Regions from separate parts of the Nonomuraea insulae genome, predicted to be linked through region 2. Evidence: riboswitches for the same ligand, from Rfam matches in the RefSeq annotation. Region 2 holds a riboswitch; the other holds the start of a gene.
What was found. A riboswitch is a leader RNA that binds a small molecule or an ion and turns the genes downstream of it on or off. The one in region 2 is predicted to bind cobalamin.
Positions count from the first base shown of each region.

Region 1: it holds a riboswitch for cobalamin, as region 2 does, so the genes downstream of both, ACFPZ3_RS06940 (ribonucleoside-diphosphate reductase subunit alpha) here and cobN (cobaltochelatase subunit CobN) in region 2, are expected to answer to the same signal.

Region 1 is NZ_JBHSPA010000010.1:24,647-29,056, forward strand. It holds gene ACFPZ3_RS06925 (hypothetical protein) at 76-372, opposite strand; gene ACFPZ3_RS06930 (hypothetical protein) at 365-868, opposite strand; gene ACFPZ3_RS06935 (MauE/DoxX family redox-associated membrane protein) at 865-1,389, opposite strand; cobalamin riboswitch at 1,705-1,910, shown strand; gene ACFPZ3_RS06940 (ribonucleoside-diphosphate reductase subunit alpha) at 2,043-4,410, shown strand, end outside.
Region 2 is NZ_JBHSPA010000047.1:81,115-85,524, reverse strand. It holds gene cobJ (precorrin-3B C(17)-methyltransferase) at 1-555, opposite strand, end outside; gene ACFPZ3_RS37620 (precorrin-8X methylmutase) at 561-1,181, opposite strand; gene cobG (precorrin-3B synthase) at 1,178-2,401, opposite strand; cobalamin riboswitch at 2,474-2,598, shown strand; gene cobN (cobaltochelatase subunit CobN) at 2,654-4,410, shown strand, end outside.

The sequences.
Region 1 (4,410 bases), on a different contig from region 2:
GATTGGCCTCAAGGGGAGAACACCTGCAGGATCGCACCGATGCCCGCGACGACGGCCCACGTGATCATGCGCTCCTCACTGCTGGTAGCAGCGGCCGGCGGAGAGCTGGTACCCGGTCGTGGGATGGTGGTTCGCCTCGCAGCAGTCGCAGGCCCTGGTGCTGCCGCTGTTGCACGTCCAGATGTAGTCGGCCTGCGACACGCACGAGCTCCAGCTCGTGTTCGGCGGATAATTCTCCAGGCTGCAGCAGCCGTAATTGGCCGCAGCGGCGGACTCGGTGCTTCCGAACACGGTCACCGACGCGGCCAGGCCGGTCGCGCCGATATTCCGGAAGAACCGCCGCCGGGGCCTTGCCGTGCTTTTCTCAGGCATGATCGTGCACCTCTTCCGAGGACAGCGCGGCCAGATCGCTGAACGTGTACGCTTCCGACAACCGGCCATCGACGAAACGCAGCGCGGCCGGGCTGATACGAACGCCGAAATTACCGGCCACCCATTTCCCGCCGGGGTCGATGAAATGCGGCAGCCCGCCGAGCGAATGCCTGGCGACGAAATCCTCGCCGCTCTCCGTGCTGCCGGTGGAGACGACGACGCCGACGGAGTCGCGCACCTGGTGAGCGGCCAGGCCGGTGGCCAGCGCCTCGCAGCTCGCGCAGGCGGTGCTCAGCACCAGCAACATCGGCCGCTCGTCGGTGGGGGCCAGTCCTGACGGCCACTCATGGGCCGTGGCGCCCATCAGCACGCCGTTCACCGGCCTGGTGGCGGGGGCCGGGGCGGGGACCCGGGAGGCCAGCTCGCCCATCATCGCGAACAGCAGGGCGACGGCGGCGGTCAGCAGGACGAGAGCGAGGCTGAAGAGGATCGTCATCGGACCGGCCTGGTGAGCAGGTTGTCGAAGGACCTGCGGGCGTCCCCGCGGTGCGCCACCAGCAGTCGCACGGTGACCCCGATCGAAATCGCCGCCGCCGCCGCCAGGCCCGGCGGACCACCCTCGGCCGCCAGGCAGAAGGCCGCCATCAGCGCCAGCGACGCGCCCATCAGCACATTGGACGGCCCCAGCGGCCTGGCATCCCGCGTGCCCGCGCACCCGCACGGGCGGAGGCTGCCCCGCACCGTCCCGAGCGCGCCCAGGCCCAGGAATGCCAGCCCGAGCAGCCCGATGGCCGCCCAGCCCGGCGATACCGGGAACGGCAACGCGAGAGCCGTCACCGCGGCCAGTTCGAATCCGGCGAACACCCGCATCAGCGTGGAGGACGCGCCGGGAACCCGCAGTTCGCGAAACGCCTCCGCGGCGATGTCGGGGCGGACCAGCTTTCCCGCTGCCCCGTGAATGAGAACGGCACCGGAAAACGCAGAGCAGCCTAATTCAGCCGAGTCGGCAAGGCCCATGCAACTACCCACCAATTCCCGTGGTCCCGCATGCCACGATCATCATTGTCGCTCGTGACCATGACTGACAAGGGACAAGGTGGAAAGCGTGCTTTCCGGACGCGGCCCGTCCAGGAAAGCCGAGCCGGAAAATCGTCAGAGGAGGCCGCGCTTCTCAGGAGGATCGACGGCGGGGTGCGCGCGGGCGGTCCTGGAACCGCGCCGGGTTCCCTCTTGCGACGCGCCCGCCTGGGGGGTCGGCTGCAGGCCTCCCGGGACCACCGAATCGATCGCGCAACACGAGATGTTGGGTGTGACTTTTCGATCGCCCCTATATATGGTGTCCCTGCAGCCGGTTCGGTCACCCAGCCAGGGTGGCCGAGGCAAGAGGGAACCTGGTGGAAATCCGGGACTGCCCCGCAGCGGTGAGTGGGAACGACCGCCGTCAGGCGCACTGGGCCAAGGGTCTGGGAAGCGACGGCCAGTAGGCGTTCAGAAGCATGCCCACAAGTCCGAAGACCTGCCGGCCGCGCCGTACACGATCATGCGTGTGCGGCTGCTCCGAGGCCGCGCGGGACGGCTGACGGCATCGGCGCGAGGGCTGTGCGGCCTCCTTGCCGGCGCCTCCCGCGCGTGCTCTCGGTTCATGACCGAGTTCACGAGGGGAGAGCGCTATGACGGTCACCGAGGACCCATTGACTGGACGGGCGATGGACGGTGGCGTGCCCGCGCCGCGGCGCGTTCAGATGCGGGTGCGCAAGCGCAACGGCACGGCCGAGCCGGTCGACGTCAACAAGATCGTGCGTGCGGTGGGGCGCTGGGCCGAGGATCTGACCGACATCGACCCGATGCGGGTGGCCACCAAGACGATCAGCGGCCTGTACGACGGCGCCACCACCGCGGAGCTGGACCGGCTGTCGATCCAGACCGCCGCCGAGATGATCGGCGAGGAGCCGCAGTACTCGCGCCTGGCCGCGCGGCTGCTGTCCGGCTACATCGACAAGGAAGTACGCGGCCAGGGCGTGGCCTCCTTCAGCCAGGCGATCCGGCTGGGGCACGCCGAAGGGCTCATCGGCGACGAGACCGCCGAGTTCGTCACCGCCAACGCCCGCAAGCTCGACGACGCGATCGACTCCGCCGCGGACCTGCGGTTCGAGTACTTCGGGCTGCGCACGGTCTACGACCGCTACCTGCTGCGTCACCCCTCCACCCGGCTGGTGGTGGAGACGCCGCAGTACTGGCTGCTGCGCGTGGCGTGCGGGCTGGCGGACACGCCCGCCGAGGCCATCGGCTTCTACCGGCTCATGTCGTCGCTGGCCTACCTGCCGAGCTCCCCGACGCTGTTCAACTCCGGCACGCGGCACACCCAGATGTCCTCCTGCTACCTCGTCGACTCGCCCCGTGACGAGATCGGCTCCATCTACGACCGCTACGCCCAGGTGGCGCAGTTGTCGAAGTTCGCCGGCGGGATCGGCATCTCCTGGTCGCGGGTACGCTCGCGCGGCGCGCTGATCCGCGGCACCAACGGGCACTCCAACGGCATCGTCCCGTGGCTGCGCACCCTGGACGCCTCCGTGGCCGCCGTCAACCAGGGCGGCCGCCGCAAGGGCGCGGCCTGCGTCTACCTGGAGCCCTGGCACCCGGACGTCGAGGAGTTCCTGGAGCTTCGCGAGAACACCGGCGAGGACGCCCGCCGCACCCACAACCTCAACCTGGCCAACTGGATCCCCGACGAGTTCATGCGCCGCGTCGAGGCCGACGGCATGTGGTCGTTGTTCGACCCCGACGAGGTCCCGGAGCTGCCCGACCTGTGGGGCGAGGCGTTCGACGAGGTCTACCGCGCGGCCGAGCGGGCCGGACGCCAGGCCAGGCAGGTCAAGGCCCGCGACCTGTACGCCAAGATGATGCGCACCCTCGCCCAGACCGGCAACGGCTGGATGACCTTCAAGGACGCCGCCAACCGCCTGTGCAACCAGGCGGCCGAACCCGGCAACGTCGTGCACCTGTCCAACCTGTGCACCGAGATCATCGAGGTGTCCAGCGACGGCGAGACCGCGGTCTGCAACCTCGGCTCCGTCAACCTCGCCGCGCACGTGGCCGACGGGGATATCGACTGGGAGCGGCTGCGCGCCACCGTACGCACCGCGGTCACCTTCCTGGACCGCGTGATCGACATCAACTACTACCCCAGCGAGCAGGCGGCGGCGAGCAACCCCCGCTGGCGGCCGGTCGGGCTCGGCGTGATGGGGCTGCAGGACGTGTTCTTCGCGCTGCGCCTGCCGTTCGACTCGCCGCAGGCCAAGGAGCTGTCCACCCGCCTCGCCGAGGAGATCTACCTCTCCGCGCTGGAGACCTCCGCCGCTCTGGCCGAGCGCTTCGGCGCCCACCCCGCCTACGACCAGACGTGGGCGGCGCGGGGCAGACTGCAGCACGACCTGTGGGACGAGAGCGGCACCCAGACCGAGCGCTGGAACGCCGTGCGCGAGCGGATCGCCGCCCACGGCCTGCGCAATTCGCTGCTGATCGCAATCGCGCCCACCGCCACCATCGCCTCGATCGTCGGCTGCTACGAATGCATCGAGCCGCAGGTGTCCAACCTGTTCAAGCGCGAGACCCTCAGCGGCGAGTTCCTGCAGATCAACAGCGCGCTGGTGACCGAGCTCAAGACGCGCGGGCTGTGGAACGAGCGCGTCAGGGCCGCCATCAGGCAGGCCGAGGGTTCGGTGCAGGGCATCGCCGTACTGCCCGACGACGTGCGCCTGCTGTTCCGCACCGCCTGGGAGCTGCCGCAGCGCGCGCTGATCGACATGGCCGCCGCGCGCTCGCCGTACATCGACCAGAGCCAGTCGCTCAACCTGTTCCTGAGCGCCCCGACGATCGACAAGCTCTCCTCGATGTACCTGTACGCCTGGAAGTCGGGCCTGAAGACCACCTACTACCTGCGCTCGCGACCGGCCACCCGCATCCAGCAGGCCACCGTGCCTGTCACTGGGCCCCTCATGAGCAAGTCCGAGGAAGCCCTCGCCTGCTCACTTGAGAACC
Region 2 (4,410 bases):
CGTCCTGCCCAGCTTGAGCACGGCGGCGGAGTCGGTGCCGCGCAGCCGCTCGGCCAGGACGTCGGCCGGCAGCGTGCCGGGCAGCACGGTGAGCACTTCGTCCCGCTCCACCAGCGGACGCCCCAGCACGGCGGAGGCGGCGCTGACCGAGGTGACGCCGGGCACCACCTCGGTCGGGTAGCGGTGGGCCAGCCGCTTGTGCATGTGCATGTAGGAGCCGTAGAAGAGCGGATCCCCTTCGGCCAGCACGACCACGGTCCTGCCCGCGTCCAGATGGACGGCCAGCCGCTCGGCGCAGTCGGCGTAGAAGTCGTCGAGCGCGCCCTGGTACCCGCCGGGGTGGTCGGTGGTCTCCGTGGTCAGCGGGTACAGCAGCAACTCCTCGACCTGCCCCTCCCGCATGTACGGCAGCGCGATCGAGCGGGCGATGCTGCGGCCGTGCCTGGCGGCGTGGTAGGCGATCACGTCCGCCTCGCCTATGAGCCGGGCCGTCTTGACCGTGACCAGCTCGGGGTCACCGGGGCCGAGCCCCACTCCGTACAACCGGCCGGTCATCGCCATCACTCCGTCTCGTTCGCGATGGCGTTGACCGCCGCCGCCGTCATCGCACTGCCGCCGCGACGGCCGTGCACCACCAGATACTCCAGGCCGGCGTCCGCCAGCGCGCGCTTGGACTCGGCCGCGCCGATGAACCCGACCGGCACGCCGAGCACCGCCGCCGGCCGTCCCGCGCCCTCGGCGACCAGCTCCAGCAGCCGGAACAGGGCCGTCGGCGCGTTGCCGATCGCCACCACCGAGCCGTCCAGCCGCTCCCGCCACAGCTCCAGCGCGGCGGCGCTGCGGGTCGTGCCCAGCCGTCCGGCCAGCTCGGGCACACGAGGGTCGCCGAGCGTGCACACCACGTCGTTGCCGGCCGGCAGCCTGCCTCTCGTCACCCCGGAGGCGACCATCCGCGCGTCGCACAACACCGGCGCGCCCCCTCGCAGGGCCTCCCGCGCCCGCGTCACCACCCCGGGCGACCAGTCCAGGTCAGCCACGAGGTCGGTCATGCCGCAGGCGTGGATCATCCGCACCGCCACCTGGGCCACGTCGGGCGGCAGGCCGGTGAGGTCCGTCTCCGCGCGGATGGTCGCGAACGAGCGCCGGTAGATCTCGGCGCCGTCGCGGATGTAGTCGGTCACTGGTGGTGTTCCTCGTATCCCTCGGTGGTCGCGATCATCTGAACGACCCGGCCGCGCGGCAGCCCGCAGCGCCGTTCGCAGCCGGACCAGTGCACGGGCGTCTCGGGGGCGTCGTCCAGGCTCTCCACCCATCGCCGCGCGTCGGCCCGCACGTCCGCCAGCGCCTTCGCGCACCCCGGCTGTCCCGTGCAGGCGGTGACCCCGGCCCATGGCGAGCCCGGATCGGTGGCCAGGCCGGCGGCATCGAGTGCTTTCCCGGCGTGTTCCGCCTCGGTGGGGGAGAGGTCCAGCAGCATCGCGGTCCGCCAGGGCGTCAGCCGTATGACGGCGCCGCTGCCGGCGAGTGCCCGCGCCTGCGCGGCCGACAACCTCCCCAGCGGTACGACCGCCTCGACCGCCACCCGGCCGTTCCGTTGCGCCATCCGCCCGGGGCGCGGCCTGCCCACGCCGGTGGACGTCCGGGCTCCGGCCGCCGCGAGGCCGCCCAGGCGGGCGGCGATCCTGGCCGGTCCGTCCGTCAGCTCGTGGACGCGCCACGCGCCGCCGCCGGCCCGTTCGCCGAGGAACGCCCGCGCGGCGGCGATCATGAGCGATACGGCGGCGTCCTGGCCGGCCGTCAGCCCGGTGTCCACACCCGCCAGCAGCAGCCGCCCGCCGGCAGCTGGTGGTCGTTCGCTGGGAGCTGGTGGTCGTTCGCCGGGGGTGCCCGCCGACGGCGGTCGTTCATCAGAGCCGGTCGTCGCGAACGTCACGTCCGCGCCCAGCCCGATCACGTCCCCCGTGCCGTCGTCCAGGGCGAACAGGAACCGCCCTGGCAGCTCCGCCAGGTCCGGACTTCCGCACAGCGCCTCGTCCAGGGCCCGCGCCAGAAGCTCGGTGTCCAGGCATCCGCTGGGGCCGCGACCGCCGAGGGGTGAGGCGACGATGTTGCGTACCCGCTCGTGGGCGGCCGACGGCAGCAGGCCGGCGGCCGCGATGCGGGAGGCGAAGACGGCGGGGGAGCGCAGGCCCCGGACCTGTACGTTCGCCCGGGACGTCAGCTCGATCACCCCCGAGCCCAGCTCGGCCGCGCAGGCCGCGAGCTCGCGCAGTTGCGCGGGTGAGACCGCGCCGCCGGGCAGGCGGACGCGGGCCAGCGGCCCGTCGGCGGCCTCGTGCACCTGTAGCGCCCCCGGGCAGGCGTCACGACGCGTACGGCCGGAAAAGTCGGCTATGGACACGATCAGGATGGTAACGCCACTTCTGGGACGGGTCGGTTCTGCCGTAGGCTCCTGGGTGAGCGATTGCATGTGAGGAAGCCGGTGCGAAACCGGCGCGGTCCCGCCACTGTGACCGGGGAGCGAACCCCACCACAAGGCCACTGCCCGGCGACGGGCGGGAAGGCCGGGGTGAGCGCTGATCCGGGAGCCAGGAGACTCCTGCGACCGCGGACACCCGCGACCGGGGCGAGGACCCCGAGGGAGGATCGTGCCTTGCCTGGCGACAGCCGTACCGTCCTGCTGCTCTCGACATCCGACACCGACCTGCTGAGCGCCCGGGCCAGTGGCGCGGCCTACCGTCTGGGCAACCCCGCCCGCCTGACCCCCGAGGACCTGCCCGCCCTGCTGGAGGGCGCCGACCTGGTCGTGGTACGCCTGCTCGGCGGCCGTCGCGCCTGGGAGGAGGGCCTCGACATGCTGCTGGCCGGGCCCCGGCCGGTGGTGGTGCTGGGCGGGGAGCAGGCGCCGGACGCCGAGCTGATGGAGTTGTCCACGGTCAGCGGGGGTGTCTGCGCGGAGGCGCACGCCTACCTGGCGCACGGCGGGCCGGCGAACCTGACCGAGTTGTACGCGTTCCTGTCCGACACCGTCCTGCTGACCGGTCACGGATTCGCCCCGCCCGCACCCGCCCCCACCTGGGGCCGGCTGGAACGCCTCGCGCGTCGTAAGGACGGGCCCGTGATCGGCGTGCTGTACTACCGGGCGCACCACATGGCGGGCAACACGGCGTTCGTGGAGTCGTTGTGCCAGGCCGTCGAGGACGCCGGCGGGCAGGCGTTGCCGATCTTCTGCTCGTCCCTGCGCACCGCCGAGCCCGAGCTGCTCGACACCCTGCGCGCGGCCGACGCGCTGGTGGTCACGGTGCTGGCGGCGGGCGGCTCGCGTCCGGCGACCGCGGGCGCGGGCGGCGACGACGAGGCGTGGGACGTCGGCGCCCTGGCCTCCCTGGACGTGCCGATCCTGCAGGGCCTCTGCCTGACCAGCTCCAGGCAGACCTGGGAGGAGAACGGCGACGGGCTGTCGCCGCTGGACGCGGCCTCGCAGGTGGCGATCCCGGAGTTCGACGGGCGGATCATCACGGTGCCGTTCTCGTTCAAGGAGATCGACGAGGACGGGCTGACCGTGTACGTCGCCGACGCGGAACGGGCCGCCCGGGTGGCGGGCATCGCCGTACGGCACGGGCTGCTGCGGCACACGCCGCCCGCGGAGCGCCGGCTGGTCGTGATGTTGTCGGCGTACCCGACCAAGCACTCCCGCGTCGGCAACGCCGTCGGGCTGGACACGCCGGCCAGCACCGTCCGCCTGCTGGCCAGGCTCGCCGAGGCGGGCTACGACCTGGGCGACGGCTTCCCCGGCGTGGCAGGCCAGGACGGCGACGCGCTCATCCACGCGCTGATCGCCGCCGGGGGACAGGACCAGGACTGGCTGACGGAAGAGCACCTGGCGGGCAATCCGGTACGCATCTCCGCCGCCTCCTACGAGCGCTGGTACCGTACGCTGCCCGCGGACCTGCGTGCCGGGATCGAGCGGCACTGGGGGCCGCCGCCGGGCGAGCTGTTCGTGCACGAGGGCGACATCGTCCTGGCCGCGCTGCGGGCCGGGAACCTGGTCGTCATGGTGCAGCCCCCGCGCGGCTTCGGCGAGAACCCGATCGCCATCTACCACGACCCCGACCTGCCGCCCAGCCACCACTACCTGGCCGCCTACCGCTGGTTGTCGGCCGAGTTCGGGGCGCACGCCATGGTGCACGTCGGCAAGCACGGCAACCTGGAATGGCTCCCTGGCAAGTCGGCCGGCATGTCCGCCGCGTGCGGCACCGACGCCGCCATCGGCGACCTGCCGCTGATCTACCCCTTCCTCGTGAACGACCCCGGCGAGGGCACACAGGCCAAGCGGCGGGCGCACGCCGTGCTGGTGGACCACATGGTGCCGCCGATGGCCCGCGCCGAGACCTACGGGGACATCGCCCG